DNA from 3 places in the Saccharococcus thermophilus genome. Region 2 is predicted to be linked to each of the others. Evidence: a T-box and tRNA genes for the amino acid it is inferred to sense, from the RefSeq annotation. Region 2 holds a T-box; the other regions hold tRNA genes.
What was found. The T-box of region 2 lies ahead of BDD39_RS10845 (valine--tRNA ligase). A T-box ahead of a tRNA ligase gene usually reads a tRNA of that ligase, here a tRNA-Val.

Region 1: it encodes a tRNA-Val, which carries the amino acid that the T-box ahead of BDD39_RS10845 (valine--tRNA ligase) is inferred to sense. The anticodon was not compared.
Region 3: it encodes a tRNA-Val, which carries the amino acid that the T-box ahead of BDD39_RS10845 (valine--tRNA ligase) is inferred to sense. The anticodon was not compared.

What each region holds. Positions count from the first base shown of each region.
Region 1 is NZ_JAASRS010000001.1:77,761-87,917, reverse strand. It holds gene pdaB (polysaccharide deacetylase family sporulation protein PdaB) at 1-35, opposite strand, end outside; rRNA gene BDD39_RS00510 (16S ribosomal RNA) at 467-2,023, shown strand; rRNA gene BDD39_RS00505 (23S ribosomal RNA) at 2,292-5,222, shown strand; rRNA gene rrf (5S ribosomal RNA) at 5,382-5,498, shown strand; tRNA gene BDD39_RS00495 (tRNA-Asn) at 5,758-5,832, shown strand; tRNA gene BDD39_RS00490 (tRNA-Thr) at 5,837-5,909, shown strand; tRNA gene BDD39_RS00485 (tRNA-Glu) at 5,927-5,998, shown strand; tRNA gene BDD39_RS00480 (tRNA-Val) at 6,016-6,091, shown strand; tRNA gene BDD39_RS00475 (tRNA-Thr) at 6,198-6,270, shown strand; tRNA gene BDD39_RS00470 (tRNA-Tyr) at 6,277-6,358, shown strand; tRNA gene BDD39_RS00465 (tRNA-Gln) at 6,438-6,512, shown strand; tRNA gene BDD39_RS00460 (tRNA-Lys) at 6,728-6,800, shown strand; tRNA gene BDD39_RS00455 (tRNA-Gly) at 6,808-6,879, shown strand; tRNA gene BDD39_RS00450 (tRNA-Ala) at 6,893-6,965, shown strand; gene rocF (arginase) at 7,127-8,029, shown strand; gene sigW (RNA polymerase sigma factor SigW) at 8,170-8,733, shown strand; gene rsiW (anti-sigma-W factor RsiW) at 8,747-9,358, shown strand; gene cdaA (diadenylate cyclase CdaA) at 9,458-10,157, shown strand, end outside.
Region 2 is NZ_JAASRS010000001.1:2,073,385-2,083,541, forward strand. It holds gene BDD39_RS10835 (VWA domain-containing protein) at 1-2,905, opposite strand, end outside; gene BDD39_RS10840 (bifunctional folylpolyglutamate synthase/dihydrofolate synthase) at 3,016-4,311, opposite strand; gene BDD39_RS10845 (valine--tRNA ligase) at 4,410-7,052, opposite strand; T-box leader at 7,097-7,337, opposite strand; gene BDD39_RS10850 (hypothetical protein) at 7,500-7,688, shown strand; gene ysxE (spore coat protein YsxE) at 7,654-8,670, opposite strand; gene spoVID (stage VI sporulation protein D) at 8,721-9,974, opposite strand; gene hemL (glutamate-1-semialdehyde 2,1-aminomutase) at 10,099-10,157, opposite strand, start outside.
Region 3 is NZ_JAASRS010000001.1:2,836,535-2,846,691, forward strand. It holds gene queG (tRNA epoxyqueuosine(34) reductase QueG) at 1-781, opposite strand, end outside; gene BDD39_RS14700 (B3/B4 domain-containing protein) at 853-1,518, shown strand; tRNA gene BDD39_RS14705 (tRNA-Glu) at 1,794-1,865, opposite strand; tRNA gene BDD39_RS14710 (tRNA-Ser) at 1,874-1,966, opposite strand; tRNA gene BDD39_RS14715 (tRNA-Asn) at 1,970-2,044, opposite strand; tRNA gene BDD39_RS14720 (tRNA-Ile) at 2,234-2,307, opposite strand; tRNA gene BDD39_RS14725 (tRNA-Thr) at 2,393-2,468, opposite strand; tRNA gene BDD39_RS14730 (tRNA-Asp) at 2,624-2,699, opposite strand; tRNA gene BDD39_RS14735 (tRNA-Met) at 2,704-2,780, opposite strand; tRNA gene BDD39_RS14740 (tRNA-Ser) at 3,026-3,118, opposite strand; tRNA gene BDD39_RS14745 (tRNA-Ile) at 3,134-3,210, opposite strand; tRNA gene BDD39_RS14750 (tRNA-Met) at 3,218-3,291, opposite strand; tRNA gene BDD39_RS14755 (tRNA-Ala) at 3,310-3,385, opposite strand; tRNA gene BDD39_RS14760 (tRNA-Pro) at 3,399-3,472, opposite strand; tRNA gene BDD39_RS14765 (tRNA-Arg) at 3,476-3,552, opposite strand; tRNA gene BDD39_RS14770 (tRNA-Leu) at 3,556-3,641, opposite strand; tRNA gene BDD39_RS14775 (tRNA-Gly) at 3,648-3,722, opposite strand; tRNA gene BDD39_RS14780 (tRNA-Leu) at 3,736-3,817, opposite strand; tRNA gene BDD39_RS14785 (tRNA-Lys) at 3,822-3,897, opposite strand; tRNA gene BDD39_RS14790 (tRNA-Thr) at 4,052-4,124, opposite strand; tRNA gene BDD39_RS14795 (tRNA-Phe) at 4,280-4,355, opposite strand; tRNA gene BDD39_RS14800 (tRNA-Val) at 4,527-4,602, opposite strand; rRNA gene rrf (5S ribosomal RNA) at 4,613-4,729, opposite strand; rRNA gene BDD39_RS14810 (23S ribosomal RNA) at 5,001-7,931, opposite strand; rRNA gene BDD39_RS14815 (16S ribosomal RNA) at 8,232-9,788, opposite strand.

The DNA of each region.
Region 1 (10,157 bases), 2.0 Mb from region 2:
AGAGAACGCCCGTTTAAAGCGTAGAAAACATTCACTTTACTTCCCCCTTTGTTCTAAAGTTGTCCTGTGACCATCTTATGCTTGTCATCGTCGATGTTATGAAACATATTTTTGACAAAAAAGTGTTGACAACAGAAAAAAATCATGATAAATTAATCCTCGTCGTTAAGCGATATAACAAAAAACGATATTGACATCTTGTTTATGGGTATGTTAGTATAAAAAAGTCGCAAACAGGAGAAAATGTTCCTTGAAAACTGAACAAAACGAAGCGTCCACATAGAAAAGCGAAGGCGACTGATTAGCCCCGGCAGGCGCTGGAGGGCTCGCGAGGAGGCTGTTGCCGCCACAGCGAGACCGAAGCGGCCCGAGGGGCTAGGAGCCGGAGCTGGACAATAAGAAAAGCGAAGGCGACTCGACACCTTGCGGTGTCGGTGCTGAAGCTTAGAAATAAGCCAATCAACTTTCTATGGAGAGTTTGATCCTGGCTCAGGACGAACGCTGGCGGCGTGCCTAATACATGCAAGTCGAGCGGACCGAATAGGAGCTTGCTCTTGTTCGGTTAGCGGCGGACGGGTGAGTAACACGTGGGCAACCTACCCGTAAGACCGGGATAACTCCGGGAAACCGGAGCTAATACCGGATAACACCGAAGACCGCATGGTCTTCGGTTGAAAGGCGGCTTTGGCTGTCACTTACGGATGGGCCCGCGGCGCATTAGCTAGTTGGTGAGGTAACGGCTCACCAAGGCGACGATGCGTAGCCGGCCTGAGAGGGTGACCGGCCACACTGGGACTGAGACACGGCCCAGACTCCTACGGGAGGCAGCAGTAGGGAATCTTCCGCAATGGACGAAAGTCTGACGGAGCGACGCCGCGTGAGCGAAGAAGGTCTTCGGATCGTAAAACTCTGTTGTTAGGGAAGAAGAAGTACCGTTCGAATAGGGCGGTACGGTGACGGTACCTAACGAGAAAGCCCCGGCTAACTACGTGCCAGCAGCCGCGATAATACGTAGGGGGCGAGCGTTGTCCGGAATTATTGGGCGTAAAGCGCGTGCAGGCGGTCCCTTAAGTCTGATGTGAAAGCCCACGGCTCAACCGTGGAGGGTCATTGGAAACTGGGGGACTTGAGTGCAGAAGAGGAGAGCGGAATTCCACGTGTAGCGGTGAAATGCGTAGAGATGTGGAGGAACACCAGTGGCGAAGGCGGCTCTCTGGTCTGCAACTGACGCTGAGGCGCGAAAGCGTGGGGAGCAAACAGGATTAGATACCCTGGTAGTCCACGCCGTAAACGATGAGTGCTAAGTGTTAGAGGGGTCAAACCCTTTAGTGCTGCAGCTAACGCGTTAAGCACTCCGCCTGGGGAGTACGGCCGCAAGGCTGAAACTCAAAGGAATTGACGGGGGCCCGCACAAGCGGTGGAGCATGTGGTTTAATTCGAAGCAACGCGAAGAACCTTACCAGGTCTTGACATCCCCTGACAACCCTAGAGATAGGGCGTTCCCCCTTCGGGGGGACAGGGTGACAGGTGGTGCATGGTTGTCGTCAGCTCGTGTCGTGAGATGTTGGGTTAAGTCCCGCAACGAGCGCAACCCTCGACCTTAGTTGCCAGCATTCAGTTGGGCACTCTAAGGTGACTGCCGGTGACAAACCGGAGGAAGGTGGGGATGACGTCAAATCATCATGCCCCTTATGACCTGGGCTACACACGTGCTACAATGGGCGGTACAAAGGGCTGCGAACCCGCGAGGGGGAGCCAATCCCAAAAAGCCGCTCTCAGTTCGGATTGCAGGCTGCAACTCGCCTGCATGAAGCCGGAATCGCTAGTAATCGCGGATCAGCATGCCGCGGTGAATACGTTCCCGGGCCTTGTACACACCGCCCGTCACACCACGAGAGCTTGCAACACCCGAAGTCGGTGAGGTAACCCTTTTGGGAGCCAGCCGCCGAAGGTGGGGCAAGTGATTGGGGTGAAGTCGTAACAAGGTAGCCGTACCGGAAGGTGCGGCTGGATCACCTCCTTTCTAAGGATGATATGTGTGTGAAATAAGAGGGACGCTTACGTTTTGTTCGGTTTTGAGGGAACATATTTATGTTCTCTTCAATTAATCCGTTTTGCGTCTGCGTCTTCTAGTGAATTCAGAGAAGCTGGATTCCTCGACGCAAAGCTGCAAAGAAGCGAATGCAATGAAGCAGCTTCGTTCCTTGAAAACTAGATAACCGAAAAGAAAAGCGGAGGCGCCGCGGTTAGGCGCCGAAGTTAGACAAAGGAAGAAGCCGAGAAGCGCTAATGGTTAAGTTAGAAAGGGCGCACGGTGGATGCCTTGGCACTAGGAGCCGATGAAGGACGGGGCAAACGCCGAAACGCTTCGGGGAGCTGTAAGCAAGCGTTGATCCGGAGATGTCCGAATGGGGGAACCCACTGTCCGTAATGGGACAGTATCCATACCTGAATCCATAGGGTATGGAGGGCACACCCGGGGAACTGAAACATCTTAGTACCCGGAGGAGAAGAAAGCAATAGCGATTCCCTGAGTAGCGGCGAGCGAAACGGGAACAGCCCAAACCAAGAGGCTTGCCTCTTGGGGTTGTAGGACCACTCACATGGGAGTGACAAAGGAACGGGGTAGACGAAGCGGTCTGGAAAGGCCCGCCAGAGAAGGTGACAGCCCTGTAGTCGAAACTTCGTTCCCTCCCGAGTGGCTCCTGAGTACGGCGGGACACGGGGAATCCCGTCGGAAGCAGGGAGGACCATCTCCCAAGGCTAAATACTCCCTAGTGACCGATAGTGAACCAGTACCGTGAGGGAAAGGTGAAAAGCACCCCGGAAGGGGAGTGAAAGAGAACCTGAAACCGTGTGCCTACAAGTAGTCAGAGCCCGTTGATGGGTGATGGCGTGCCTTTTGTAGAATGAACCGGCGAGTTACGATGACGTGCGAGGTTAAGTCGAAGAGACGGAGCCGCAGCGAAAGCGAGTCTGAATAGGGCGTTCAGTACGTCGTCGTAGACCCGAAACCAGGTGATCTACCCATGTCCAGGGTGAAGGTAGGGTAACACCTACTGGAGGCCCGAACCCACGCACGTTGAAAAGTGCGGGGATGAGGTGTGGGTAGGGGTGAAATGCCAATCGAACTTGGAGATAGCTGGTTCTCCCCGAAATAGCTTTAGGGCTAGCCTCAAGGGAAGAGTCTTGGAGGTAGAGCACTGATTGAGCTAGGGGCCCTCATCGGGTTACCGAACTCAGTCAAACTCCGAATGCCAATGACTTATCCTTGGGAGTCAGACTACGAGTGATAAGATCCGTGGTCGAGAGGGAAACAGCCCAGATCACCAGCTAAGGTCCCTAAGTGCACGTTAAGTGGAAAAGGATGTGGAGTTGCCCAGACAACCAGGATGTTGGCTTAGAAGCAGCCATCATTTAAAGAGTGCGTAATAGCTCACTGGTCGAGTGACTCTGCGCCGAAAATGTACCGGGGCTAAACGTGCCACCGAAGCTGTGGGATGACCTTCGGTCATCGGTAGGGGAGCGTTCTAAGGGCGTCGAAGCGAGACCGGAAGGACTCGTGGAGCGCTTAGAAGTGAGAATGCCGGTATGAGTAGCGAAAACAGAGGTGAGAATCCTCTGCACCGAAAGCCTAAGGGTTCCTGAGGAAGGTTCGTCCGCTCAGGGTTAGTCGGGACCTAAGCCGAGGCCGAAAGGCGTAGGTGATGGGCAACAGGTAGAGATTCCTGTACCACCTCCTCACCGTTTGAGCGATGGGGGGACGCAGGAAGGTAGGGCGAGCAGGCTGCTGGAATAGCCTGTCCAAGCGGTTAGGCTGCCAGATAGGCAAATCCGTCTGGCGCAAAGGCGGAGCCGTGATGGCGAAGGGACCATCGGTCCCGAAGTCCCCGATCCTACACTGCCAAGAAAAGCCTCTAGCGAGGTGAGAGGTGCCCGTACCGCAAACCGACACAGGTAGGCGAGGAGAGAATCCTAAGGTGCGCGGGAGAACTCTCGTTAAGGAACTCGGCAAAATGACCCCGTAACTTCGGGAGAAGGGGTGCTCTCTTGGGTGAATAGCCCGAGGGAGCCGCAGTGAAAAGGCCCAAGCGACTGTTTATCAAAAACACAGGTCTCTGCGAAGCCGAAAGGCGAAGTATAGGGGCTGACACCTGCCCGGTGCTGGAAGGTTAAGGGGAGCGCTTAGCGCAAGCGAAGGTGCGAACCGAAGCCCCAGTAAACGGCGGCCGTAACTATAACGGTCCTAAGGTAGCGAAATTCCTTGTCGGGTAAGTTCCGACCCGCACGAAAGGTGTAACGACTTGGGCACTGTCTCAACGAGAGACCCGGTGAAATTATACTACCTGTGAAGATGCAGGTTACCCGCGACAGGACGGAAAGACCCCGTGGAGCTTTACTGCAGCCTGATATGGAATTTTGGTATCGCTTGTACAGGATAGGTGGGAGCCTGGGAAGCCGGAGCGCCAGCTTCGGTGGAGGCGCCGGTGGGATACCACCCTGGCGGTATTGAAATTCTAACCCGCACCCCTGATCGGGGTGGGAGACAGTGTCAGGTGGGCAGTTTGACTGGGGCGGTCGCCTCCCAAAAGGTAACGGAGGCGCCCAAAGGTTCCCTCAGAATGGTTGGAAATCATTCGTAGAGTGCAAAGGCACAAGGGAGCTTGACTGCGAGACGGACAGGTCGAGCAGGGACGAAAGTCGGGCTTAGTGATCCGGTGGTTCCGTATGGAAGGGCCATCGCTCAACGGATAAAAGCTACCCCGGGGATAACAGGCTGATCTCCCCCAAGAGTCCACATCGACGGGGAGGTTTGGCACCTCGATGTCGGCTCATCGCATCCTGGGGCTGTAGTCGGTCCCAAGGGTTGGGCTGTTCGCCCATTAAAGCGGTACGCGAGCTGGGTTCAGAACGTCGTGAGACAGTTCGGTCCCTATCCGTCGCGGGCGCAGGAAATTTGAGAGGAGCTGTCCTTAGTACGAGAGGACCGGGATGGACGCACCGCTGGTGTACCAGTTGTCCCGCCAGGGGCACCGCTGGGTAGCTATGTGCGGAAGGGATAAGCGCTGAAAGCATCTAAGCGTGAAGCCCCCCTCAAGATGAGATTTCCCATCGCGTCAAGCGAGTAAGATCCCTCGAAGATGACGAGGTCGATAGGTCCGAGGTGGAAGCGTGGCGACACGTGCAGCTGACGGATACTAATCGATCGAGGACTTAACCAAGAAAAGCGCACGAAAAGCGGAGGCGAGCGCTTAGCGCCGAGCGGACACAGGCGACTGGCTTCTTCCAAACAGACGGTTATCTAGTTTTGAAGGAATGAACTCCTTCTTGACAACATCGATTAGATGAATATAATAATACATGTCCAATTGAAATACTTGCCTAGTGACTATAGCGGAGAGGAAACACCCGTTCCCATCCCGAACACGGAAGTTAAGCTCTCCAGCGCCGATGGTAGTTGGGGCCAGCGCCCCTGCAAGAGTAGGTCGTCGCTAGGCAAGTTGAATGTTAGAAACTTTATCATAAAACTTCTTCATTCTTATTCCGCAGTAGCTCAGTGGAGAGCAACGAGCCTAGGCTTCTGTGAATTTGCTTCGAGTTGTCCCGACGCATATAACATCGTTGAATAAACTAGAAGAGGAAGGGACAACGATTAGGAAAATTTAGGCGAGTTGCCTCGCCGCATCAAGCATCTTCGAATTTGCTAGAAGAGGAAGAGGCAATATAAAATTGAGTATAGATAAATCATCACTTCATTCCGCAGTAGCTCAGTGGTAGAGCAATCGGCTGTTAACCGATTGGTCGCAGGTTCGAATCCTGCCTGCGGAGCCATCACGCTTCCATAGCTCAGTTGGTAGAGCACTTCCATGGTAAGGAAGAGGTCACCGGTTCAAGCCCGGTTGGAAGCTTTGATGTTGTTCTTTTTGGCCCGTTGGTCAAGTGGTTAAGACACCGCCCTTTCACGGCGGTAACACGGGTTCGAATCCCGTACGGGTCACTTTCTTTTTGTTTACTGGAGGATTAGCTCAGCTGGGAGAGCACTTGCCTTACAAGCAAGGGGTCGGCGGTTCGATCCCGTCATCCTCCACCATGATTAATGAAAATGCTTCGAGTTGTCTCGACGCATTTGACATCTTTGAATTCGCTAGCAGAGGAAGAGGCAACGAAAATAATTGGAGTATAGATGCGTTCCTTATGCCGGCTTAGCTCAATTGGTAGAGCAACTGACTTGTAATCAGTAGGTTGCGGGTTCAAGTCCTGCAGCCGGCATCATACGGAGGGGTAGCGAAGTGGCTAAACGCGGCGGACTGTAAATCCGCTCCCTTTGGGTTCGGCGGTTCGAATCCGTCCCCCTCCATATACATAAAAAACTTGGACAAGTATAATTTTCATCTAATGTGAAATAATATGTTTCAGCTATTAATATTTAATATCGTTGGGCTATAGCCAAGCGGTAAGGCAACGGACTTTGACTCCGTGATGCGCTGGTTCGAATCCAGCTAGCCCAGCCATAATCTCATTAATTAGCTCAGTAGGGGAGCAACGAGCCTAGGCTTCTGTGAATTTGCTTCGAGTTGTCCCGACGCATATAACATCGTTGAATAAGCTAGAAGAGGAAGGGACAACGATTAGGAAATTTAGGCGAGTTGCCTCGACGCATCCAGCTTCTTTGAAAAAGCTTGTTGAGGAAGAGGCAACAAAAAAACAACGAGTGTCTTCACTACATGAGCCATTAGCTCAGTAGGTAGAGCATCTGACTTTTAATCAGAGGGTCGGAGGTTCGAGTCCTCCATGGCTCATCGATTTGCGGAAGTAGTTCAGTGGTAGAACACCACCTTGCCAAGGTGGGGGTCGCGGGTTCGAGTCCCGTCTTCCGCTTTTTATCCCGCTCGGGGCCTTAGCTCAGCTGGGAGAGCGCCTGCTTTGCACGCAGGAGGTCATCGGTTCGATCCCGATAGGCTCCATTGAAGCATCCTATTTCGTATTTTCGAAATAGGATGCTTTTTTATTTTTTGTCCGTCTATACTTTTAGTTAAGAATAAATATTCAAAAAATTGTCGAGTTGAGTCATGATGGCGTTTTCATCTACAATAATAACGTAGTACAACGGAAAGGGGGAGGCAGCATGAAGAAAATTTCGATCATTGGTGTACCGATGGATTTAGGACAGACGCGCCGCGGCGTCGATATGGGGCCGAGTGCCATGCGCTATGCGGGGGTCTTTGAGCGATTGGAGCGCCTTCATTATGATATTGAAGACTTAGGTGATATTTCCATTGGAAGAGCTGAACGGTCTGATGATGAAGGATTGCGTCTTAACTTGCGAAATTTGAAAGCGGTTGCGGAAGCGAATGAAAGATTGGCCAAGGCTGTGGATGATGTGATCAAACGGGGGAGATTTCCTCTCGTTTTGGGCGGTGATCACAGCATCGCCATTGGTACATTAGCTGGTGTTGCCAAGCATTATAAGAATTTAGGGGTAATTTGGTATGACGCCCATGGTGATTTAAATACAGCGGAAACGTCACCGTCAGGAAACATTCATGGAATGCCGCTGGCCGCAAGCCTTGGATTAGGTCATCCGGCATTGACCAATATCGGCGGCTACAGCCCGAAAGTAAAGCCAGAAAACATCGTTCTTATTGGTGTTCGGGCCCTTGATGAAGGCGAAAAACGATTAATCCGCGAAAAAGGGATTAAAATATATACGATGCATGAAGTAGATCGTCTTGGGATGACGACGGTGATGGAAGAAACAATTGCTTATTTGAAAGGGCGGACAGACGGGGTGCATTTATCACTCGATTTAGATGGATTGGATCCTCATGATGCACCAGGAGTCGGCACTCCAGTGATTGGCGGTCTTACATATCAGGAAAGCCATTTGGCAATGGAAATGCTCGCCGAGGCACAGTTAATTACATCGGCAGAATTTGTCGAGGTCAATCCTATTTTAGATGAGCGCAATAAAACTGCTTCTGTCGCTGTAGGATTGATGGGTTCTCTTTTTGGCGAAAAGCTAGTGTGATGGTGCAAAAACAGCAGATTCAGCAAAATCTGCTGTTTTTCTTTTTGTATATGGTAAAATAAATTATATGTTTACATGAAACTTTTTTTAGGGAAAAACGTAGTACACTGTAGCCGCAGGGGCGGGGGTATTGTGCTATTATGGATATATTTGTAAAAAAACGTATTAAAGCAATAAAAAAGGGCGACCAAAATGCCTATGCCGATATTGTCGATCTTTATAAAGATAAAATATACCGTCTATGTTACCGGATGTTAGGGAATCGTCATGAGGCGGAAGATGCGGCGCAAGAGGTGTTCATCCGCGCTTATGTTCATATCGATACGTATAACCCGAAGATGAAATTTTCCACATGGCTTTACCGCATTGCTACGAATTTGGCGATTGATAAAATCAGAAAGAAGAAACCAGATGCGTATTTGGATGAGGAGATCAACGGTACCGATGGGCTTACCATGTACGCCCAGCTTTCTTCTCACGAGGCTTCCCCCGAAGAAACAATAGAAAGTTTAGAACTGAAGGAGACGGTGCAGAAGGCGATCGAAAAGCTGCCAGAAAAATATCGCAGTGTGATCGTACTGAAGTATATAGAAGATTTATCATTACAAGAGATTAGCGAAATTTTAGAGCTGCCGCTCGGTACAGTGAAGACGCGGCTTCATCGCGGCAGGGAAGCGTTACGAAAGCATTTGGGTCATCTGTAAGAGGGTGAAAAACATGAAATGTCCAGAACATATTGTCAAGCTGATGCACGATTATTTGGATGGCAATACGGGTCCGCATGAGGAAAAGCGATTAAAGGAGCATTTACGGCAATGCTCGGCGTGTGCTGTCCATTTCCATGAATTAACGAAAACCGTAGCTTTTATTCAGTATGCATCTCATGTTCCTTCGCCGCCTGACTTTACGGCGCGAGTGATGGCGAATTTGCCGAAAGAAAAGAAGATCGTTCGGGTGCAAAGATGGTTGCAGAGCCATCCGTTTCTTACCGCCGTTTCGCTGTTTATCCTTTTAACAATGGGAAGTTTATTTACGGCATGGAATGGAGAGGAACAATTCTCCGTTTCCACACATGAAAATGTAATTATTCGCGGCCATACTGTCATCGTTCCAAAAGGGAAAACGGTGAAAGGGGATATCGTTGTCCGTAACGGCTCCATTAAAATAGAAGGAAAAGTCGACGGCAATGTGACAGTCATTCACGGGGAAAAATATTTAGCTTCCGCAGGACAAGTAACAGGGGAAATTGAAGAAATTAATCAAGTATTTGAATGGATTTGGTATAATATTAAAGAACGGCTTAAAGACGCAATGAAATCGTTCGAATAACTAGCCATCTTTTTGATGGCTTTTTTCAGTGATATGTTATAATAAAAGAGCTGTTTCCATAAACATGATGTTGGAATTAGTAATAAAGGAAGTGTGAAAATGCCTTTCGGAGAGCTCCCAGTTGTAGATTATTTAGTGAAAATTGTCGATATTCTCGTTGTTTGGTACGTAATCTATAAATTGATTATGATGATTCGCGGGACGAAAGCAGTCCAGCTTTTAAAGGGAATTATTCTGATTATACTAGTGCGAATCGTTAGTAACTTTTTTGGCCTTAGCACATTGCAGTGGCTAACGGGCCAGGCCATTACATGGGGGTTTCTCGCTATTATTATTATTTTTCAGCCGGAATTCCGGCGTGCCCTTGAGCAGCTGGGGCGCGGAAAACTATTTGCAAGGAGCAGCGCAAACGAAGATGAAGAACAAGTGAAGATGGTTGAAGCGATTATTAAAGCTACGGAATATATGGCGAAACGGCGAATTGGTGCGTTAATTTCCGTAGAGCGGGAAACAGGAATGGGAGACTATATTGAAACTGGAATTATTTTGAATGCTCGTGTTTCGTCGGAACTATTAATTAATATTTTCATTCCGAATACCCCTCTGCACGATGGAGCTGTTATTATTCAAAAAAATCATGTTGCCGCTGCGGCCTGTTATTTGCCGCTTTCGGAAAGCCCATTTATTTCAAAAGAATTAGGGACCCGTCACCGCGCTGCACTGGGAATTAGTGAGGTGACCGATAGCGTAACGGTTGTTGTATCGGAAGAAACTGGTGCGGTATCGATCACAAAAAACG
Region 2 (10,157 bases):
CGGTCGATTGTACGGAGTAGAGACGCTTATCGGTAGCATTTTCTGGATCAAAAGTTAGTTGAGATTGAACGTCCAGCTCTTGGCCTACCGTCATATATAAAACGGGCTGTTGGAAATGGATCGCTTTGAGCGGCACGAACGGGTCAATGACCGTAATGATCGCTTTTGCCGCCACGTTGCTGCCGTCTGTCGCTTTCACCGTAATCTCTGCCGTCCCCGGATGAACGGCCGTGACTGTTCCGTCCTCCACCGTCGCGACGTCCGGATTGCTTGAAGTCCATTGCAATGTTTTATTCGTCGCATCGTCCGGCAAGATCGTAACCGGAATCGTCTGCGTTTCGCCAATTTCCATCGCTTGTTTATAGTCTCCTAATGTTAATTGACGAATCAGCTTTATATACGTAAGCGATACAGTGGTAATGCCGTCTCCTTTTGTTAATCCGCCTTTTGACCTAATGGATATCGTCGAAACGCCGTCCCAAGTGATTGGAATTTCATACGGGGAATCCAGCGGCCTCCAGCTGTTGTCTTGCTTTGGATTCTCCACTTTATACTCATACGTAACTCCTTCTCCGGCCACGACATCCGTCATTTTGGCGGTCGGCTGTTCCGTCACCGTCGCGCCGCTTGCGACAGACTGACCGCTTGCCGTTACAATCGCGACATGCGGTTTTAAGGAGAGGGATACGGTTTGGTCATTATTGTACGTCACCAAAAGAACCGAATCATCGTCATCCTTATATTGCAGCGCCTTTACCGGAAGCATAAGCAACCCATAATTGTTCGGATGTTTCGTCGTTCCAAGCAAATTGGTTGCCGAATCAAGCTCTTGCCATTTTGTAATAAGGCCGCGGCTGTCTCCTTCGTAATACATATCAGGAAATTCACCCAAGCGGACTTTCATTGCGATCCGCTGCGAAGGGGGAGTTAAAGATGCCGTCTGCGCCCCATATTTGCTATCTTGAAAAGAAACGGTAGCCGGCGGCAATTGCACCCCTTCCATCGCCCAATTCGCTTGAAGCGTCAATTCGGCGGTAATCTGGTTGTTATTTAGTTTCTTATAGTCGATGACCGTATTCGGAAACGCAATCTCGGCATATTGGACGCCGTTTTTTGTATATACGGTCACGTTTTGTGACGGAATAGCTGTAATTCCGTCCGGAAGCGGTTGAATCAGCTTGATGTTGCTGATGTTCCCGGATGCGTTTCCGACGTAACCCGTCGCCATCAGCGAGTAGGTTGCCTTGAATTGATTCGTATCCCCGTCTGCGTTGCCGAATTTCACTAAATCGCCGACATCCCTTGTGATTCCTTGCAGCGTCACCGTTCCGTCAAATGACGGCGGCACCTCGTCTTTCACGACAACGGTCACCGATTTCGTCATTGGCGGCTGCAATTCCCCGTAAACGTTGCGATACGTCAATTCCGCGTTAAACGTATATGTCCCTTTCGCTTTAAACAGCACCGGAATCGAAATAGTAACAGGAGGCGGTGTCGGTTGTCCTACTTTATATGGAATCGAAAACGTGATATAGGCGTTTTCTTTCTTATCATCGAGCCAAACTTGATCCGTCTCGACGATTTGCACGTTTCCGCCAAACGAGGTTAGCGGAATTTTTATCGTTCCGCTTAATACCGGATCGGTAGCGAGCTTCGAAAACTGTTGGAAAATTTCCGTTAAATTTTGCGGCGTCCCTTGCTTCGCCTGCCCGCCTGTCGTCGCGGACAGTTTTTCCAAATAATTCATATCCACATCTTGATTGTCGCCAAAGCCGATGGAATAGAGCGTTATATTGTTCATACCGAGATTCTTGGCAACATTGATTGCATCCGTACGAATTTTTGTCTCTGTATCTTGATAATTCACATACCACGATTGTCTAATTCCATATTGCGAATAAGCTGTTCGCATTGCAGTTCGTCCATCAGCAAATAGTGTATACTCAACATCTGCCGTTTCTGTCCATGTAATTCCCAAAAAATTAAACGTAACTTTTTCTTTAGTTCTTAAAACCGTTGGCATTCCATCTGTTAAAAAAATGATATATTTTTTCCTCGATGGATCATTAAAAAATGATTGCGCTGTTTGCAATGCCGCCGAATAGTTCGTGCCTCCGCCGGCAGTGAGGCTATTCGCCGTGCTGGCAATAAGATCTAATTGCGCCTTCACGTCCTGTTTTGCCGAAAAAGGCACGACGTTTTTTACTGTATCAGAAAACGGAATCAGCGCAAAGCGGTCATTTGGATTGGCGTTTGTCTTAAAATAGTCGACGGCGGACTGAAGCGCATATTTTGCGCTTTGGAGCTTCATAAACGACATCGACCCTGACACATCAAACACAAACACGACATCGATCGGCGGACGAACGAGGCTGTCGATCTTTCCTTTTGGAATTAATGTAACGTCCAACCTGCCTTGCGCATCCCCATTTGGCGGCTTCGCATACTCGTCTTGCGAAGCGGTAAAAGTGAAATCTAAAGCTGCGTTGTTGGTGGTGCTGTCTTTTATGTACTCATAAGGGGTAGATGGAAAGGTAAAATAAAGTTCCTCCTGACCGTTCCCAAGCGTCCGATATGCGTCGACAACAATTTCATATGCCGCTGATTTTCCTGCCGCTGGCCATTTTCCCGCCATATCAAGCGAAAACGTATATTTTTTCTCGCCGTTTCGGTCCGCTGGCACCTCAATGGCATCTGCACGATAACGGACTTCTGTACTATCTTGTCCCTTTACCTGAATGTGAACGAGAAAATAGCTGATCGTGTTTCCTTTTCCGTCCCCTTCTCCCGGGGATGTAGCCCATCCTTCAATTCTTTCCTCTGTGACTAAAGTAATATTTCCGTCTTTTTTCGTATCCGCCTGTACGAACCGAGGCCTGACATAGAAAAAGCTTGTAATGATCATAAACGTAACAACTAATGCCACGCACTTCCGTCCAAGCACCACACTCCTCCCCTCCCCCTTCAAAAGTACTATTTTTCTTTATTATACCAGCAACTTTTTCGACATGAATATCACTTTTTCATAAAATTTCTTACTTCCGCGATAAAGTAAAGCGATCCGGTAATCAAGAAAAGGGCATCGCTTCGTTTTTGCTTTTTCTTTTCTTTGATCCAGCCTTTCCAGTCGTCCGTCGTCGCTTTGCGCGGATGGTCGCACAACTCAGCAAGCTGCTCAGGAGATGCAGCGCGCGCAAAATCAAACGTCGTAAATGTCATCGTTGTCGCCATGTCGGCAAGAGGAGGGATCATTTGGCCAAGCGGCTTATCGTTGAGCGCGGCGAATAACACATGTACCTCTTTATCCGGATAGTGGGAGCGCACCGTATCGACAAGGCTGCGAATTCCCTCTTCGTTATGAGCGCCGTCAACAATGATCAGCGGCTTTTTGCTTACCTGTTCAAAACGGCCGATCCATTTCGTTTTTTCCAGTCCTTCATAAATATGTTCTTTTTCAATCAAAAACGAATAGCACAACCGCAAATACTCCGCCGCCATCACCGCCAGCGCCGCATTTTGCACTTGATGTGCTCCAAACATCGTAATTTTTAAATCAGGATATTGTGAAAACGGCGTTTCCAGCGAAAAACGTTCTCCATCATGGACCGACTCGTGCTGAACAATAAAAAAGTCCTCTCCAAGCCGGTACGTTTTTGCTTTCAGTGACGCCGCTTTTTCCGAAATCACCGTCCAGGCTTCCGGCTGCTTGACGCCGGTAATCAACGGTATGCCTGATTTAATAATGCCCGCTTTTTCCAACGCGATTTTATCTAATGTTTCTCCCAAAATATTCATATGGTCATAGCCAATGTTGGTGATTATGGAAAGAAGCGGATAAATGACGTTCGTTGAATCAAAACGGCCGCCAAGCCCGGTTTCAATAAGTACAACGTCCTGAACGTTCTTTTTCCCGAAATAATAAAACATCATCGCCGTGATGACTTCAAACTCCGTTGGCGCACCAAGGTCAGTTTCTTCCAGTTCTTCCGCAAGCGGTTGGATCACTTGCACGAGTTCCACCATTTCTTTGTCACGAATTGGTTTTCCATTCACGCTTATTCGTTCATTAAATTGTTCCACATACGGAGAAGTGAACGTTCCAACGGAATAACCGGCCGCTTGTAAAATATGACGCAAGTAACTAACAGTCGAACCTTTTCCGTTGGTTCCAGCAACATGAATCGCTCTCACGCGGCGTTCTGGATGCCCGAGTTTTTCCATAAACCATTCCATTCGTTTTAATCCCGGTTTTATTCCCAAACGCAAACGTCCGTGAATCCACTCTAGCGCTTCTTCATAGGTACGAACCATCACCTATTCCTCCTTATACTAGCAACCATGATGATAAGAAAAGACGAATCCAAAATAACGGATTCGTCTTCATGATAAAAGAAGCAATATTCCCTTGTCTATTTTTTTAATTCCTCCAGGCGGGCGCGAACCGCTTCCCGTTTCTCTAAATAGTCTTTTTCTTTTCTCCGCTCTTCTTCCACCACATGCGCCGGAGCTTTTGAGAGGAACCCTTCGTTGCTTAGTTTCTTTTGCACCCGCTCGACTTCTTTATTAAGTTTTTCGAGTTCTTTTTCGAGCCGTTTGATTTCTTCTTCGATGTTAATGAGCCCTTCAAGCGGCAAAATCAATTCCGCACCGGTGACGACCGCCGTCATCGCCTTTTCCGTCGTCGCGATGTCCGTTGCGATAATGAGCTCGCTCGGATTGCAGAACCGCTCTAAATACGCGCGGTTCTTTTCCAATGTCGCTTGAATGTGCTCGTCTTTTGCTTTAATGTGCAGCTTGATCGGTTTGCTTAACGGTGTGTTTACTTCGGCGCGAATGTTGCGAACCGAGCGGATAATGTCAACAAGCAAACGCATTTCCTCCGCCGCTTCCTCATTCGAAAGCTCTGGGCGAACTTCCGGCCATTTCGCTACCGTAATCGACTTGCCTTCGTGAGGAAGGTGCTGCCAAATTTCCTCGGTAATGAACGGCATGAATGGATGAAGCAAGCGCATTGTATTATCAAGCACATATGCCAATACAGAACGCGTCGTTTTCTTCGCTGCTTCGTCATCGCCATAAAGCGGAAGCTTCGCCATTTCAATATACCAATCGCATAAATCATCCCAAATGAAGTTATACAGCACGCGGCCGACCTCGCCAAACTCGTATTTTTCAGCGAGTTTTGTCACTGTTTCGATCGTTTCATTTAAGCGTGTCAAAATCCAATGGTCGGCAACCGATTTTTCGCCGCTTAAATCTAGCTGGTCGTACGTCATTCCGCCCATGTTCATCAGTGCGAAGCGGGACGCATTCCAAATTTTATTGGCAAAATTCCACGTTGCTTCCACTTTCTCAGTGCTAAAACGCAAATCTTGTCCAGGCGCGCTTCCGGTTGCCAAGAAGAAGCGGAGCGAATCGGCGCCGTACTGGTCGATGACATCCATCGGATCAACACCGTTGCCGAGCGATTTGCTCATTTTTCTTCCTTGCGCGTCGCGGACAAGGCCGTGGATGAGCACATCTTTAAATGGCCGTTTCCCTGTAAATTCAAGGCCTTGGAAAATCATGCGCGATACCCAGAAGAAAATGATGTCATATCCAGTGACAAGTACATCGGTTGGATAATACCGTTTGTAGTCGGCTGCGTCGGTATCCGGCCAGCCCATCGTCGAAAACGGCCACAGTGCTGAGCTAAACCATGTATCTAGTACATCCGGGTCTTGTTCCCAGTTTTCAATATCCGCCGGCGGTTCATGGTCGACGTAAATTTCACCTGTTTCTTTATGGTACCAGGCCGGAATGCGGTGTCCCCACCATAATTGACGGGAAATGCACCAGTCGCGAATGTTTTCCAGCCAATGCAAATACGTTTTTTCGAAACGCTCCGGAACAAAATGCACTTTTCCTTCCGTTTTTTGCAGCTCAATCGCCGCTTCCGCAAGCGGCTTCATTTTCACAAACCATTGCGTCGACAAATACGGTTCGACGACCGCGCCGCTGCGTTCGCTATGGCCGACAGAATGCACATGCTCTTCGATTTTAAACAGCACACCTTGTTCTTGCAGGTCTTTGACGATTTGCTTGCGGCACTCGAAACGGTCCAATCCTTGGTATTGCAAGGCATTTTCGTTCATCGTGCCGTCTTCGTTCATGACAAGGATGCGCGGCAAGTTGTGGCGGTTTCCGACTTCAAAGTCGTTCGGGTCATGCGCCGGCGTAATTTTCACCGCTCCGGAACCAAATTCCATATCGACATATTCATCGGCGATAATCGGAATTTCACGGCCGACAATCGGCAAAATGACCGTTTTGCCGATGAGGTGTTTATAGCGTTCATCATCTGGATGAACGGCTACCGCCGTATCGCCAAGCATCGTTTCCGGACGGGTCGTCGCCACTTCGATGTAGCCCGAGCCGTCGGCAAGCGGATAACGCATATGATAAAGCGCGCCCTTTACTTCTTTATAAATCACTTCAATATCCGATAACGCCGTTTTTGTTACCGGATCCCAGTTAATAATGTATTCGCCGCGATAAATAAGCCCTTTTCGGTAAAGCGACACGAACACTTCGCGCACCGCTTTCGATAAGCCTTCATCTAACGTAAAGCGCTCGCGCGTATAGTCGAGTCCAAGCCCTAATTTTGCCCATTGCTGGCGGATGTGGTTCGCATATTCTTCTTTCCACTTCCACGTTTCTTCGACGAATTTTTCACGCCCTAAATCGTAGCGCGACAGCCCTTGCTTGCGCAGTTTTTCTTCGACCTTTGCCTGCGTGGCGATACCGGCATGGTCCATTCCCGGAAGCCACAGCACATCATAGCCTTGCATCCGTTTCATGCGCGTAATAATGTCTTGCAGCGTTGTGTCCCACGCATGTCCTAAATGTAGTTTCCCTGTTACGTTTGGCGGTGGGATCACGATCGTAAACGGCTTTTTATCGGGATCGCCCGTCGCTTCAAAAAATTTTCCGTCAAGCCACCATTGATAGCGATTCGCTTCCACCGCTTTATGATCATATTTGGTGGACATCGTAATTTCTTTTTGTTCCATCTTTCCATTCCCTCCTTTTTCCAATAAAAAACTCCTTTCATCCGAAAAAGGACGAAAGGAGATGCTTTCGCGGTACCACCTTTTTTCTTAAGCAACTTTGCCTTGCTTAAGCACTTCATTGCAGTAACGGCAATAAAACCGGCTCCTTTTACTGGGCGTAAAGCCGTTCAAAGAAGCAGCTCCAGGGCGACCTTCCAACGATAACCGTCCTAGGAAATCTCGCAGCTACTGATTTCCCTCTCTGAAGGCGTTATCCGTTGTACTCCTCCCTATCTTCGCCTTTTTGCTATGTGATTCTCTGATTATTATACTAGCGAAAAAAGAATTCTTCCGTCAATCATCTTTTCCAAGTTTTTATTTATTTATTCCATTCCTTCGTTTTTGGTGACAAAAACACCGTCCAATCATATTTTAATAGTAACGAAAAGAAGGAGGAGGGACGAAAAGATGAGACGATTTAATCCGTACTCGTGGCCGCCGTGGCTTCGCCAATTGCGTGCCATCTGTGCGCAATTGATTATCCCGCTTACCATTTTTCAAGCAGTCCGCACGATTTTTTTACCGACGACATTTGATGTCATTTTATTGGCCATCTTTGTGCTTATTGCGGTGGCGCTTCATCTGGAATGGATTTAGCGTTTTCTGTCTCTTTTTGCTGGACAAGTCGCATAACGGTGTATTCCATATTTTTCATCGCCAAATAATGGCGCTGCAATTCGGCAACATATTCACGTTCGCTTTTTTCGTGTTGCCGTTTTGTTTCATATTCATGAATACAGCGATAAAAAAAGTGCGGCTGGGCAAGCTGGCTGTAAAGAAAAGCGCGCTCCTCTTCCAATAACGGCAACGTTTCTTCATACTCCTTTATTCCTTCCTCCCATTCATCACCGACTGGCGGGAATGTGCGCATATGATAGCGAAGAGCCATGGTGATATCGAAAAGCGGAGAGTTCCAGTTGGCCCGTTCCCAGCTAAAAAAATAGCGCTGTTCCTTTCCTGTTTCGATATAATGAGAAAGCCGTGCTTTTCCGTGAATCCAAGCGATTCTCCATTTTTTTGTTTCCTTTATCTTTTCATACCATTTCTCTAGCTCCGTTTCGGCAAACCAATACGCCTGCATGATTTCATGAAAATAGGCGCAGCATTGCAGCTGAAACGGCGACATATACCATGTATTTTCGCATTTTTCTATATAAGCTTGCAAAAAGGAACGCTGCTGTTCCCATTCCTTCTTTTTTTGCTCATAATAGGCATTGATCTCTTCTTCGCGAACATCGATCTGTTTTAGCGATGTTTGGTGCAAATCAGCGAGAGTGCGGAAAAAAGAACGAATTTGTTCGTGATTTTCTTTTCTTTCTTCCAGCGAAATCCACGGCATTAAATAATAATGCCGGCCATGCGAGACAAACGGCAAACCTTGCCTTGATAAATAAAGGGGAACCAATTGTTTTCCATACAGCATGTACGATTGTTGAACGGCCGCCATTTCCTGTGCGTTTGTTATTTCTTTTAAGGCGAATAATCCGGCGTTCGTATAGACTTTTTTGACTTTCCCGTAATCATCGACGCGAAACGGCTTTAACCCGTATTGCTGCAAAATGGGTACATACTCCTTCAAAGAAATTCCCCCCTCTCCATAAAAAGAAGTGAGGAAAAATCAGTCCCTCACTACGAAGAGCGGCTTCCCGCCAGCGCCGGGATATATAACAATTGCCCTTCATGAATGTCTTCCGCACTTTCCAATTCGTTGACGCGCAGCAATTGTTGCACGGTGAGATCGTACCGTTCGGCAATCTTGTCCAACGAATCTCCTTGCTGGACGATGCAGATTTTTACTTTCGTAAATTCCTCCACCTGGTTTTTGGCAAATAGTTTCGTTAAATATAGCGCATTTTCGCTCTTCACTTTTGGTTTTTCCTCTTCCTTCGTTTCGTCTTCATCGTTTTCTTTGACGGCCCCAATGGATACTTTTGCCTCTTGCTGCAAAACAGCGGTTTTTTCTTCTGCTTCTTCATTTTCTTCAACCGCTTTTACCGGTTCATTGTCTGCAGACGATGCCGCTGTTTCTTGCTTTTTGATCGTTTTTTCATCGTGCTCTAGCGGCACTACATTTTCCACTAATTTCTTTTCTTTCTTTTCTTTTCGATCGGCAATCGCTTCTTCTTTCTCTTCGTTCGCTTCATTGTTTGCAGGCGATGGCGCCACCTCTTGCCTTTCAATCATTTGTTCATCGCGCTCTAGCGGCACCACATTTTCCGCTAATTTCTTTTCTTTCTTTTCTTTTCGATCGGCAGCCGTTTCTTCCTGCTCTTCGTCCGATTGCGCAAACACATTATCGATAATAGGAGAAACCGTTTCTTCCGCTTGCTCGTCTCGCTGCTCTTGCTGCTCTTCTTCATATGCTTCTTTGCGCGCGATCACTTCAAACGGCTCAAACAAAAGCTCGTCATCTTCTTCCTCGATGGCCGAAAACTCCTCGTGAAGCGGCGCTTCGCTAATGCCGCTGATCGAAATATCTGCCGTCACTAGCAATCTCCCATCTTCATCTAAATCATAATCAAACGATTCCACCGTTACGTACACATCTTCTAAATGGTGAATGCGATTTTTCGGAATCGTAATATCGATAGGAAAGCGGTGCGACAATTCACTAATGCCGTCCTCACGCGTAGAAACGCGCTGAATAAAACGATGGCTGACAAAATCAAAAGAATCTGTATCTATATCTGTATCGTTTACTTCCCCTTCCGCCAGGCGAAATTCCCCGTTTAATTGCAAAGCCCCGCGAATCGTAATATATTGCTCGTATTCATCGACCGAGACGACTGGATCAAGCGAAATAGAAAGAAATTCAGCGACTTCCTGTCCCTTTTTAAACCAAACCGATTCCTCGAGGGAAAAACGCAAATACGATTGCTCCAACCGTGTTTCCTCCTTCCGTCCCTTTGCAAAAGTTTTCTATGACATTATCCATTGTATGAAGGAAAAAGAAGCAGTATGAATAAAAAAATCGGGTTGTCCATCCGAAAGTGGACAACCCGTTCCTTTATTTTCCTTCGCGAATTTTCGCAAACGCGCGCTCTGCCGCCGCAATCGTTTTTTCAA
Region 3 (10,157 bases), 760 kb from region 2:
TCTCTGGGTGTAAGTGAAAATCTTTTCCCTTATTTTCCGGACAAACCATTTGGCACGTATCGCATCCATATAAACGGTTTCCAATTTTATCGCGAAACTCATCGGCTAAAAAGCCTTTCGTTTGCGTTAAAAATGCGATGCATCGCTGCGCATTTAACTGTCCGCCTTGCACAAGCGCTCCTGTCGGGCAAGCATCAATACACTTTGTGCACGTACCGCAGCGGCTCTCAATCGGTTCATCGGGGGGAAATGGAATATTGGTAATCATCTCTCCTAAATAAACAAAGGAGCCAAACTCGGGAGTAATAATGGAACAGTTTTTCCCGCTCCAGCCAATCCCTGCGCGCTCGGCAACAGCGCGGTCTGCCAGTTCCCCCGTATCTACCATGGATTTGACGCGGGCCTGTGGTACTTTTTCCAAAATAAATGCTTCTAATTTTTCAAGACGCTCCCGCAAAATATCGTGGTAGTCCTTCCCCCATGATGCCCGGCAAAAAATTCCTCTTCTTTCCGTCCTCGTGCCGCGGGGAGCGTTTTTCATTTTCGATGGATACGCCAAAGCAATGGCAATAATCGACTTTGCTTCCGGCAAAAGCAAGGAAGGATTTGTTCTCTTTTCAATATCCGGCTCTTCAAATCCCGATTGATATCCTAATTCCTGCTGGCGGCGTAACCGCTCCTTTAGCTCCACAAACGGATCTGCGCTGGCAAAGCCGATTTTATCAATTCCAATTGTTTTGCTATATGCAATAATCTCCTGTTTAAGTGCCACCACATTCATCGCAAGCCCTCCTTTCATCCAATCTCGTGATCTATGTTACAATAAAAGAAAAAAATCCGAGGTGAGAATGCATGGAAGCGATTGTTGCCAACACGCTTAAACAAATAATCCCCGAATTTAAAGTTGGGATTATCCGTTATCATCATATCGTCGTGGACGATTCTCCGCAAATGCTAAAAGGAAGACTCCAATTATTTCAAGAATCGATTTATTTTGATCTGCAGGAAACTGCTATTGCCGATATTCCTGAGTTAGCGGAATGGCGTAAAGTCTTTAAAACCATTGGTACGGACCCAAGCAGATACCGTCCTTCTTCTGAGAGTTTATATCGGCGGATTCAGAAGAAAAGTTTTATCTCAACGATTCATTCCGCAGCCGACGTAAATAATTTCTTTTCGCTGTATTATAAAATTCCAATCGGGATTTATGACCTCGATAAACTGGAAGGACCTATTACAATTGATATCGGAACCGAGCAAGATGAATATATGGCGATTAATGGGCGCACCGTCAACTTTTCCCGCAAACTCGTGTCGAAAGATATGCGCGGACCTTTCGGCAGTCCGATTGTCGATTCCGAGCGGACCGCTGTAACAAAAGAAACAAAAAACGCCTTGCAAATTGTCTATTTATTGCCTTCTACGCCACGAGAACAATGTGAAAGAATATTGGGGTCAATGAAAAACATGTTTTTTCAAATTCATGGCGGAGAAGCAACGTTTAAATTATTAATATAAAAATACAAAAAATAAAAAACGCAATGCCTCGTTCTTTTTTAGAAACGAAACACTGCGTTGTCCCCATAACCATTATTTGTAATGGAGCGGGTAATGAAAATCGAACCCGCAGTACCATGTTTCTTTTTTTAAATGAAACTAACATTATTATAACAGACAATGTAAGATATTGCAACGATAAAACGCAAAATTCGACAAATTTCGTTTTTCCTGCTATTCCTATTTTATACATAAAGGAGAAAAGAAGAAAAGCACCAGTTATTCCGGTGCTTTGATGACCCGTACGGGATTCGAACCCGTGTTACCGCCGTGAAAGGGCGGTGTCTTAACCACTTGACCAACGGGCCATGTTCGATGGCGGAGAAGGCGGGATTTGAACCCGCGCGCCGCAAAACTGCGACCTAACGGTTTAGCAAACCGTCCCCTTCAGCCACTTGGGTACTTCTCCGTATGGCTCCGCAAGTAGGATTCGAACCTACGACCTACCGGTTAACAGCCGGTTGCTCTACCGCTGAGCTATTGCGGAATAATAAAACGTAACAACAGATCGCCTTTAGCGTATCCTCTGCCTCTTCCTCTGCTAGCCATCTCCAAGAAGCTAGACACGTCAAAGTAACTCAGAGTGGATTCATGGATGTATTCTTCATCGGTAAGCGATTACGGGATAAAACGAACTTAACTATAGTTTAACTTACTACAAGATAAAATGCAATAGTGGGCCTAAGTGGACTTGAACCACCGACCTCACGCTTATCAGGCGTGCGCTCTAACCAGCTGAGCTATAGGCCCAAGAAAGCGGGTGATGGGAATCGAACCCACGAATGCCAGAGCCACAATCTGGTGCGTTAACCACTTCGCCATAGTCGCCACATTCTGGTGCCGGCTGCAGGACTTGAACCCGCAACCTACTGATTACAAGTCAGTTGCTCTACCAATTGAGCTAAGCCGGCATAACAACATTTATATATACCCTTAATTTTTTTGTGTCCCTTCCTCTGCCAGTTTATTCACAGATGTAGATGCGTCGGGACAACTCGCAGCATATTCACAGAAGCTTAGGCTCGTCTCTACCAATTGAGCTAAGCCGACATAGAGAATTTTGGAATGGCGGTCCCGACGGGACTCGAACCCGCGATCTCCTGCGTGACAGGCAGGCATGTTAACCACTACACTACGGGACCATATTGGTTGCGGGGGCAGGATTTGAACCTGCGACCTTCGGGTTATGAGCCCGACGAGCTACCGGACTGCTCCACCCCGCGACGATAAAAATAATTGAATTTAGAATGGCTTAATTAAATTCGTTGCCTCTTCCTCTACTAGCCAATTCAAAGGTGTCAAATGCGTCGAGGCAACTCGGAGTGGATTCTTTCGCTGTCCCTTCCTCTTCTAGCTGATTCAACGATGTTAGATGCGTCGGGACAACTCGTAGCATATTCACAGAAGCTTAGGCTCGTTGCTCCACCCCGCGACGATACAAAACCAAAACAGTTGTCCATTTCCTTTATGGCGGAGGAGGAGGGATTCGAACCCCCGCGCGCCTTGTGGCGCCTCTCGGTTTTCAAGACCGACCCCTTCAGCCAGACTTGGGTACTCCTCCAACATATTGAAAATATGGTGGACCTTGTAGGACTCGAACCTACGACCGGACGGTTATGAGCCGTCTGCTCTAACCAGCTGAGCTAAAGGTCCATTATAATGGCGGCGGAGGGGATCGAACCCCCGACCTCACGGGTATGAACCGTACGCTCTAGCCAGCTGAGCTACGCCGCCATGAACTAGTTAATGAAATGGTGGAGCCTATCGGGATCGAACCGATGACCTCCTGCGTGCAAAGCAGGCGCTCTCCCAGCTGAGCTAAGGCCCCATATTCACTAAAATCGGGAAGACAGGATTCGAACCTGCGACCCCATGGTCCCAAACCATGTGCTCTACCAAGCTGAGCTACTTCCCGCTATGGCGCGCTCGAGAGGATTCGAACCCCTAACCTTCTGATCCGTAGTCAGATGCTCTATCCAATTGAGCTACGAGCGCATGTGCCGAGGGCCGGACTCGAACCGGCACGGTAGTTACCTACCCCAGGATTTTAAGTCCTGTGCGTCTGCCAATTCCGCCACCCCGGCGAATGGTGGAGCGGAAGACGGGGTTCGAACCCGCGACCCCCACCTTGGCAAGGTGGTGTTCTACCACTGAACTACTTCCGCATACACCTAAGTATGCGGGTGGAGGGACTTGAACCCCCACGCCGTGAGGCGCCAGATCCTAAGTCTGGTGCGTCTGCCAATTCCGCCACACCCGCAAAGTGGTGAGCCATGGAGGACTCGAACCTCCGACCCTCTGATTAAAAGTCAGATGCTCTACCGACTGAGCTAATGGCTCATATATGAAATCAGGACACTCAGTATTTTTGTTGTCCCTTCCTCTACTAGCGAATTCAAAGGTGTCAAATGCGTCGGGACAACTCGCAGCAGATTCATCGAAGCTTAGGCTCGTTGCTTCCCCTGCTGAGCTAATGGCTCGTACATTATAGGGATGCCGGCTGCAGGACTTGAACCCGCAACCTACTGATTACAAGTCAGTTGCTCTACCAATTGAGCTAAGCCGGCATAAAAAACATTGATATATACCCTTAATTTTTTTGTGTCCCTTCCTCTACCAGTTTATTCACAGAAGTGGATGCGTCGGGACAACTCGTAGCATATTCACAGAAGCTTAGGCTCGTCTCTACCAATGAGCTAAGCCGGCATAGGATATATTTAAGTGGTGGCTCGGGACGGAATCGAACCGCCGACACAAGGATTTTCAGTCCTTTGCTCTACCGACTGAGCTACCGAGCCATATACATTTTCGAACTTTTATTCGTTGCCTCTTCCTCTACTAGCTAAGTTTATGTTCTGTGTCCCTTCCTCTTCTAGCTGATTCAATGATGTTAGATGCGTCAGGACAACTCGTAGCATATTCATGGAAGTATTGCTCGTCGCTACCGAGCCAAATCAGTCATACAATCGTGGTGGAGGATGACGGGATCGAACCGCCGACCCCTTGCTTGTAAGGCAAGTGCTCTCCCAGCTGAGCTAATCCTCCATATAAACTTGCCTAGCGACGACCTACTCTTGCAGGGGCGCTGGCCCCAACTACCATCGGCGCTGGAGAGCTTAACTTCCGTGTTCGGGATGGGAACGGGTGTTTCCTCTCCGCTATAGTCACTAGGCAAACGATGGACAAATTTTATTATAATGGAACTATATTCATTGTCAAGAGGATTTCATTCCTTCAAAACTAGATAACCGTCTGTTTGGAAGAAGCCAGACGTCTGCGCTTTTCGTGGTGTCTAGCTCCGGAGGTACCTACGCTTTTCATGATGTCTAGCTCCGGTGCCTAGCTCTCTTGCGCCAAATAACCTTCTCCCTTGAGGTGCAAGCACCTCAGCGGGCGAAGAACATTTGGCTTCGAGAGCTAAGCGCGGCACCTCCGCTTTTCGTGTGGTTAAGTCCTCGATCGATTAGTATCCGTCAGCTGCACGTGTCGCCACGCTTCCACCTCGGACCTATCGACCTCGTCATCTTCGAGGGATCTTACTCGCTTGACGCGATGGGAAATCTCATCTTGAGGGGGGCTTCACGCTTAGATGCTTTCAGCGCTTATCCCTTCCGCACATAGCTACCCAGCGGTGCCCCTGGCGGGACAACTGGTACACCAGCGGTGCGTCCATCCCGGTCCTCTCGTACTAAGGACAGCTCCTCTCAAATTTCCTGCGCCCGCGACGGATAGGGACCGAACTGTCTCACGACGTTCTGAACCCAGCTCGCGTACCGCTTTAATGGGCGAACAGCCCAACCCTTGGGACCGACTACAGCCCCAGGATGCGATGAGCCGACATCGAGGTGCCAAACCTCCCCGTCGATGTGGACTCTTGGGGGAGATCAGCCTGTTATCCCCGGGGTAGCTTTTATCCGTTGAGCGATGGCCCTTCCATACGGAACCATCGGATCACTAAGCCCGACTTTCGTCCCTGCTCGACCTGTCCGTCTCGCAGTCAAGCTCCCTTGTGCCTTTGCACTCTACGAATGATTTCCAACCATTCTGAGGGAACCTTTGGGCGCCTCCGTTACCTTTTGGGAGGCGACCGCCCCAGTCAAACTGCCCACCTGACACTGTCTCCCACCCCGATCAGGGGTGCGGGTTAGAATTTCAATACCGCCAGGGTGGTATCCCACCGGCGCCTCCACCGAAGCTGGCGCTCCGGCTTCCCAGGCTCCCACCTATCCTGTACAAGCGATACCAAAATTCCATATCAGGCTGCAGTAAAGCTCCACGGGGTCTTTCCGTCCTGTCGCGGGTAACCTGCATCTTCACAGGTAGTATAATTTCACCGGGTCTCTCGTTGAGACAGTGCCCAAGTCGTTACACCTTTCGTGCGGGTCGGAACTTACCCGACAAGGAATTTCGCTACCTTAGGACCGTTATAGTTACGGCCGCCGTTTACTGGGGCTTCGGTTCGCACCTTCGCTTGCGCTAAGCGCTCCCCTTAACCTTCCAGCACCGGGCAGGTGTCAGCCCCTATACTTCGCCTTTCGGCTTCGCAGAGACCTGTGTTTTTGATAAACAGTCGCTTGGGCCTTTTCACTGCGGCTCCCTCGGGCTATTCACCCAAGAGAGCACCCCTTCTCCCGAAGTTACGGGGTCATTTTGCCGAGTTCCTTAACGAGAGTTCTCCCGCGCACCTTAGGATTCTCTCCTCGCCTACCTGTGTCGGTTTGCGGTACGGGCACCTCTCACCTCGCTAGAGGCTTTTCTTGGCAGTGTAGGATCGGGGACTTCGGGACCGATGGTCCCTTCGCCATCACGGCTCCGCCTTTGCGCCAGACGGATTTGCCTATCTGGCAGCCTAACCGCTTGGACAGGCTATTCCAGCAGCCTGCTCGCCCTACCTTCCTGCGTCCCCCCATCGCTCAAACGGTGAGGAGGTGGTACAGGAATCTCTACCTGTTGCCCATCACCTACGCCTTTCGGCCTCGGCTTAGGTCCCGACTAACCCTGAGCGGACGAACCTTCCTCAGGAACCCTTAGGCTTTCGGTGCAGAGGATTCTCACCTCTGTTTTCGCTACTCATACCGGCATTCTCACTTCTAAGCGCTCCACGAGTCCTTCCGGTCTCGCTTCGACGCCCTTAGAACGCTCCCCTACCGATGACCAACGGTCATCCCACAGCTTCGGTGGCACGTTTAGCCCCGGTACATTTTCGGCGCAGAGTCACTCGACCAGTGAGCTATTACGCACTCTTTAAATGATGGCTGCTTCTAAGCCAACATCCTGGTTGTCTGGGCAACTCCACATCCTTTTCCACTTAACGTGCACTTAGGGACCTTAGCTGGTGATCTGGGCTGTTTCCCTCTCGACCACGGATCTTATCACTCGTAGTCTGACTCCCAAGGATAAGTCATTGGCATTCGGAGTTTGACTGAGTTCGGTAACCCGATGAGGGCCCCTAGCTCAATCAGTGCTCTACCTCCAAGACTCTTCCCTTGAGGCTAGCCCTAAAGCTATTTCGGGGAGAACCAGCTATCTCCAAGTTCGATTGGCATTTCACCCCTACCCACACCTCATCCCCGCACTTTTCAACGTGCGTGGGTTCGGGCCTCCAGTAGGTGTTACCCTACCTTCACCCTGGACATGGGTAGATCACCTGGTTTCGGGTCTACGACGACGTACTGAACGCCCTATTCAGACTCGCTTTCGCTGCGGCTCCGTCTCTTCGACTTAACCTCGCACGTCATCGTAACTCGCCGGTTCATTCTACAAAAGGCACGCCATCACCCATCAACGGGCTCTGACTACTTGTAGGCACACGGTTTCAGGTTCTCTTTCACTCCCCTTCCGGGGTGCTTTTCACCTTTCCCTCACGGTACTGGTTCACTATCGGTCACTAGGGAGTATTTAGCCTTGGGAGATGGTCCTCCCTGCTTCCGACGGGATTCCCCGTGTCCCGCCGTACTCAGGAGCCACTCGGGAGGGAACGAAGTTTCGACTACAGGGCTGTCACCTTCTCTGGCGGGCCTTTCCAGACCGCTTCGTCTACCCCGTTCCTTTGTCACTCCCATGTGAGTGGTCCTACAACCCCAAGAGGCAAGCCTCTTGGTTTGGGCTGTTCCCGTTTCGCTCGCCGCTACTCAGGGAATCGCTATTGCTTTCTTCTCCTCCGGGTACTAAGATGTTTCAGTTCCCCGGGTGTGCCCTCCATACCCTATGGATTCAGGTATGGATACTGTCCCATTACGGACAGTGGGTTCCCCCATTCGGACATCTCCGGATCAACGCTTGCTTACAGCTCCCCGAAGCGTTTCGGCGTTTGCCCCGTCCTTCATCGGCTCCTAGTGCCAAGGCATCCACCGTGCGCCCTTTCTAACTTAACCAACAGCGCTTCTCGGCTTCTTCCTTTGTCTAACTTCGGCGCCTAACCGCGGCGCCTCCGCTTTTCTTTTCGGTTATCTAGTTTTCAAGGAACGAAACTGATTGAAAGAACACATAACATGTTCCTTCAAAACTGAACAAGGCTACTGCCTTGAATCAGCTTCTTTGCTGCCTTGCGCCGAGGAATCCAACTTCTTCGAATTCACTAGAAGACGCAGGCGCAAAACATTTGAAGGAATAACCAACATTCCTTCAAAACTGAACAAAACTCCGCGCCCACTAATCACGTTTATCATCCTTAGAAAGGAGGTGATCCAGCCGCACCTTCCGGTACGGCTACCTTGTTACGACTTCACCCCAATCACTTGCCCCACCTTCGGCGGCTGGCTCCCAAAAGGGTTACCTCACCGACTTCGGGTGTTGCAAGCTCTCGTGGTGTGACGGGCGGTGTGTACAAGGCCCGGGAACGTATTCACCGCGGCATGCTGATCCGCGATTACTAGCGATTCCGGCTTCATGCAGGCGAGTTGCAGCCTGCAATCCGAACTGAGAGCGGCTTTTTGGGATTGGCTCCCCCTCGCGGGTTCGCAGCCCTTTGTACCGCCCATTGTAGCACGTGTGTAGCCCAGGTCATAAGGGGCATGATGATTTGACGTCATCCCCACCTTCCTCCGGTTTGTCACCGGCAGTCACCTTAGAGTGCCCAACTGAATGCTGGCAACTAAGGTCGAGGGTTGCGCTCGTTGCGGGACTTAACCCAACATCTCACGACACGAGCTGACGACAACCATGCACCACCTGTCACCCTGTCCCCCCGAAGGGGGAACGCCCTATCTCTAGGGTTGTCAGGGGATGTCAAGACCTGGTAAGGTTCTTCGCGTTGCTTCGAATTAAACCACATGCTCCACCGCTTGTGCGGGCCCCCGTCAATTCCTTTGAGTTTCAGCCTTGCGGCCGTACTCCCCAGGCGGAGTGCTTAACGCGTTAGCTGCAGCACTAAAGGGTTTGACCCCTCTAACACTTAGCACTCATCGTTTACGGCGTGGACTACCAGGGTATCTAATCCTGTTTGCTCCCCACGCTTTCGCGCCTCAGCGTCAGTTGCAGACCAGAGAGCCGCCTTCGCCACTGGTGTTCCTCCACATCTCTACGCATTTCACCGCTACACGTGGAATTCCGCTCTCCTCTTCTGCACTCAAGTCCCCCAGTTTCCAATGACCCTCCACGGTTGAGCCGTGGGCTTTCACATCAGACTTAAGGGACCGCCTGCGCGCGCTTTACGCCCAATAATTCCGGACAACGCTCGCCCCCTACGTATTACCGCGGCTGCTGGCACGTAGTTAGCCGGGGCTTTCTCGTTAGGTACCGTCACCGTACCGCCCTATTCGAACGGTACTTCTTCTTCCCTAACAACAGAGCTTTACGATCCGAAGACCTTCTTCGCTCACGCGGCGTCGCTCCGTCAGACTTTCGTCCATTGCGGAAGATTCCCTACTGCTGCCTCCCGTAGGAGTCTGGGCCGTGTCTCAGTCCCAGTGTGGCCGGTCACCCTCTCAGGCCGGCTACGCATCGTCGCCTTGGTGAGCCGTTACCTCACCAACTAGCTAATGCGCCGCGGGCCCATCCGTAAGTGACAGCCGAAGCCGCCTTTCAACCGAAGACCATGCGGTCTTCGGTGTTATCCGGTATTAGCTCCGGTTTCCCGGAGTTATCCCGGTCTTACGGGTAGGTTGCCCACGTGTTACTCACCCGTCCGCCGCTAACCGAACAAGAGCAAGCTCCTATTCGGTCCGCTCGACTTGCATGTATTAGGCACGCCGCCAGCGTTCGTCCTGAGCCAGGATCAAACTCTCCATAGAAAGTTGATTGGCTTATTTTCATAAGCTTCAGCGCCTGCACCGTAAGGTGCCCTGCGCCTTCGGTTTCATACTGTCTAGCTTCAGCGCCTAGCTCTCTTCTGCCAAATAACCTTCCCCCTCGAAGTGCAAGCACTTCTGCGGGTGAAGAACATTTGGCTTCGAGAGCTGATCGCGGCGCTTCAGCTTTTCTATGTGGACGCTTCGTTTTGTTCAGTTTTCAAGGAACATTCCGTCAAAGCGACTTTTTTATTGTAATATTTCCATTCTTTGTTGTCAACTGTTTTTTACTGACGTCTCGCAACAACCTCGATTGCGGCGACGTTTCATAATATATCATCTCTTTTTTTACAAGTCAATAACATTTTTTAT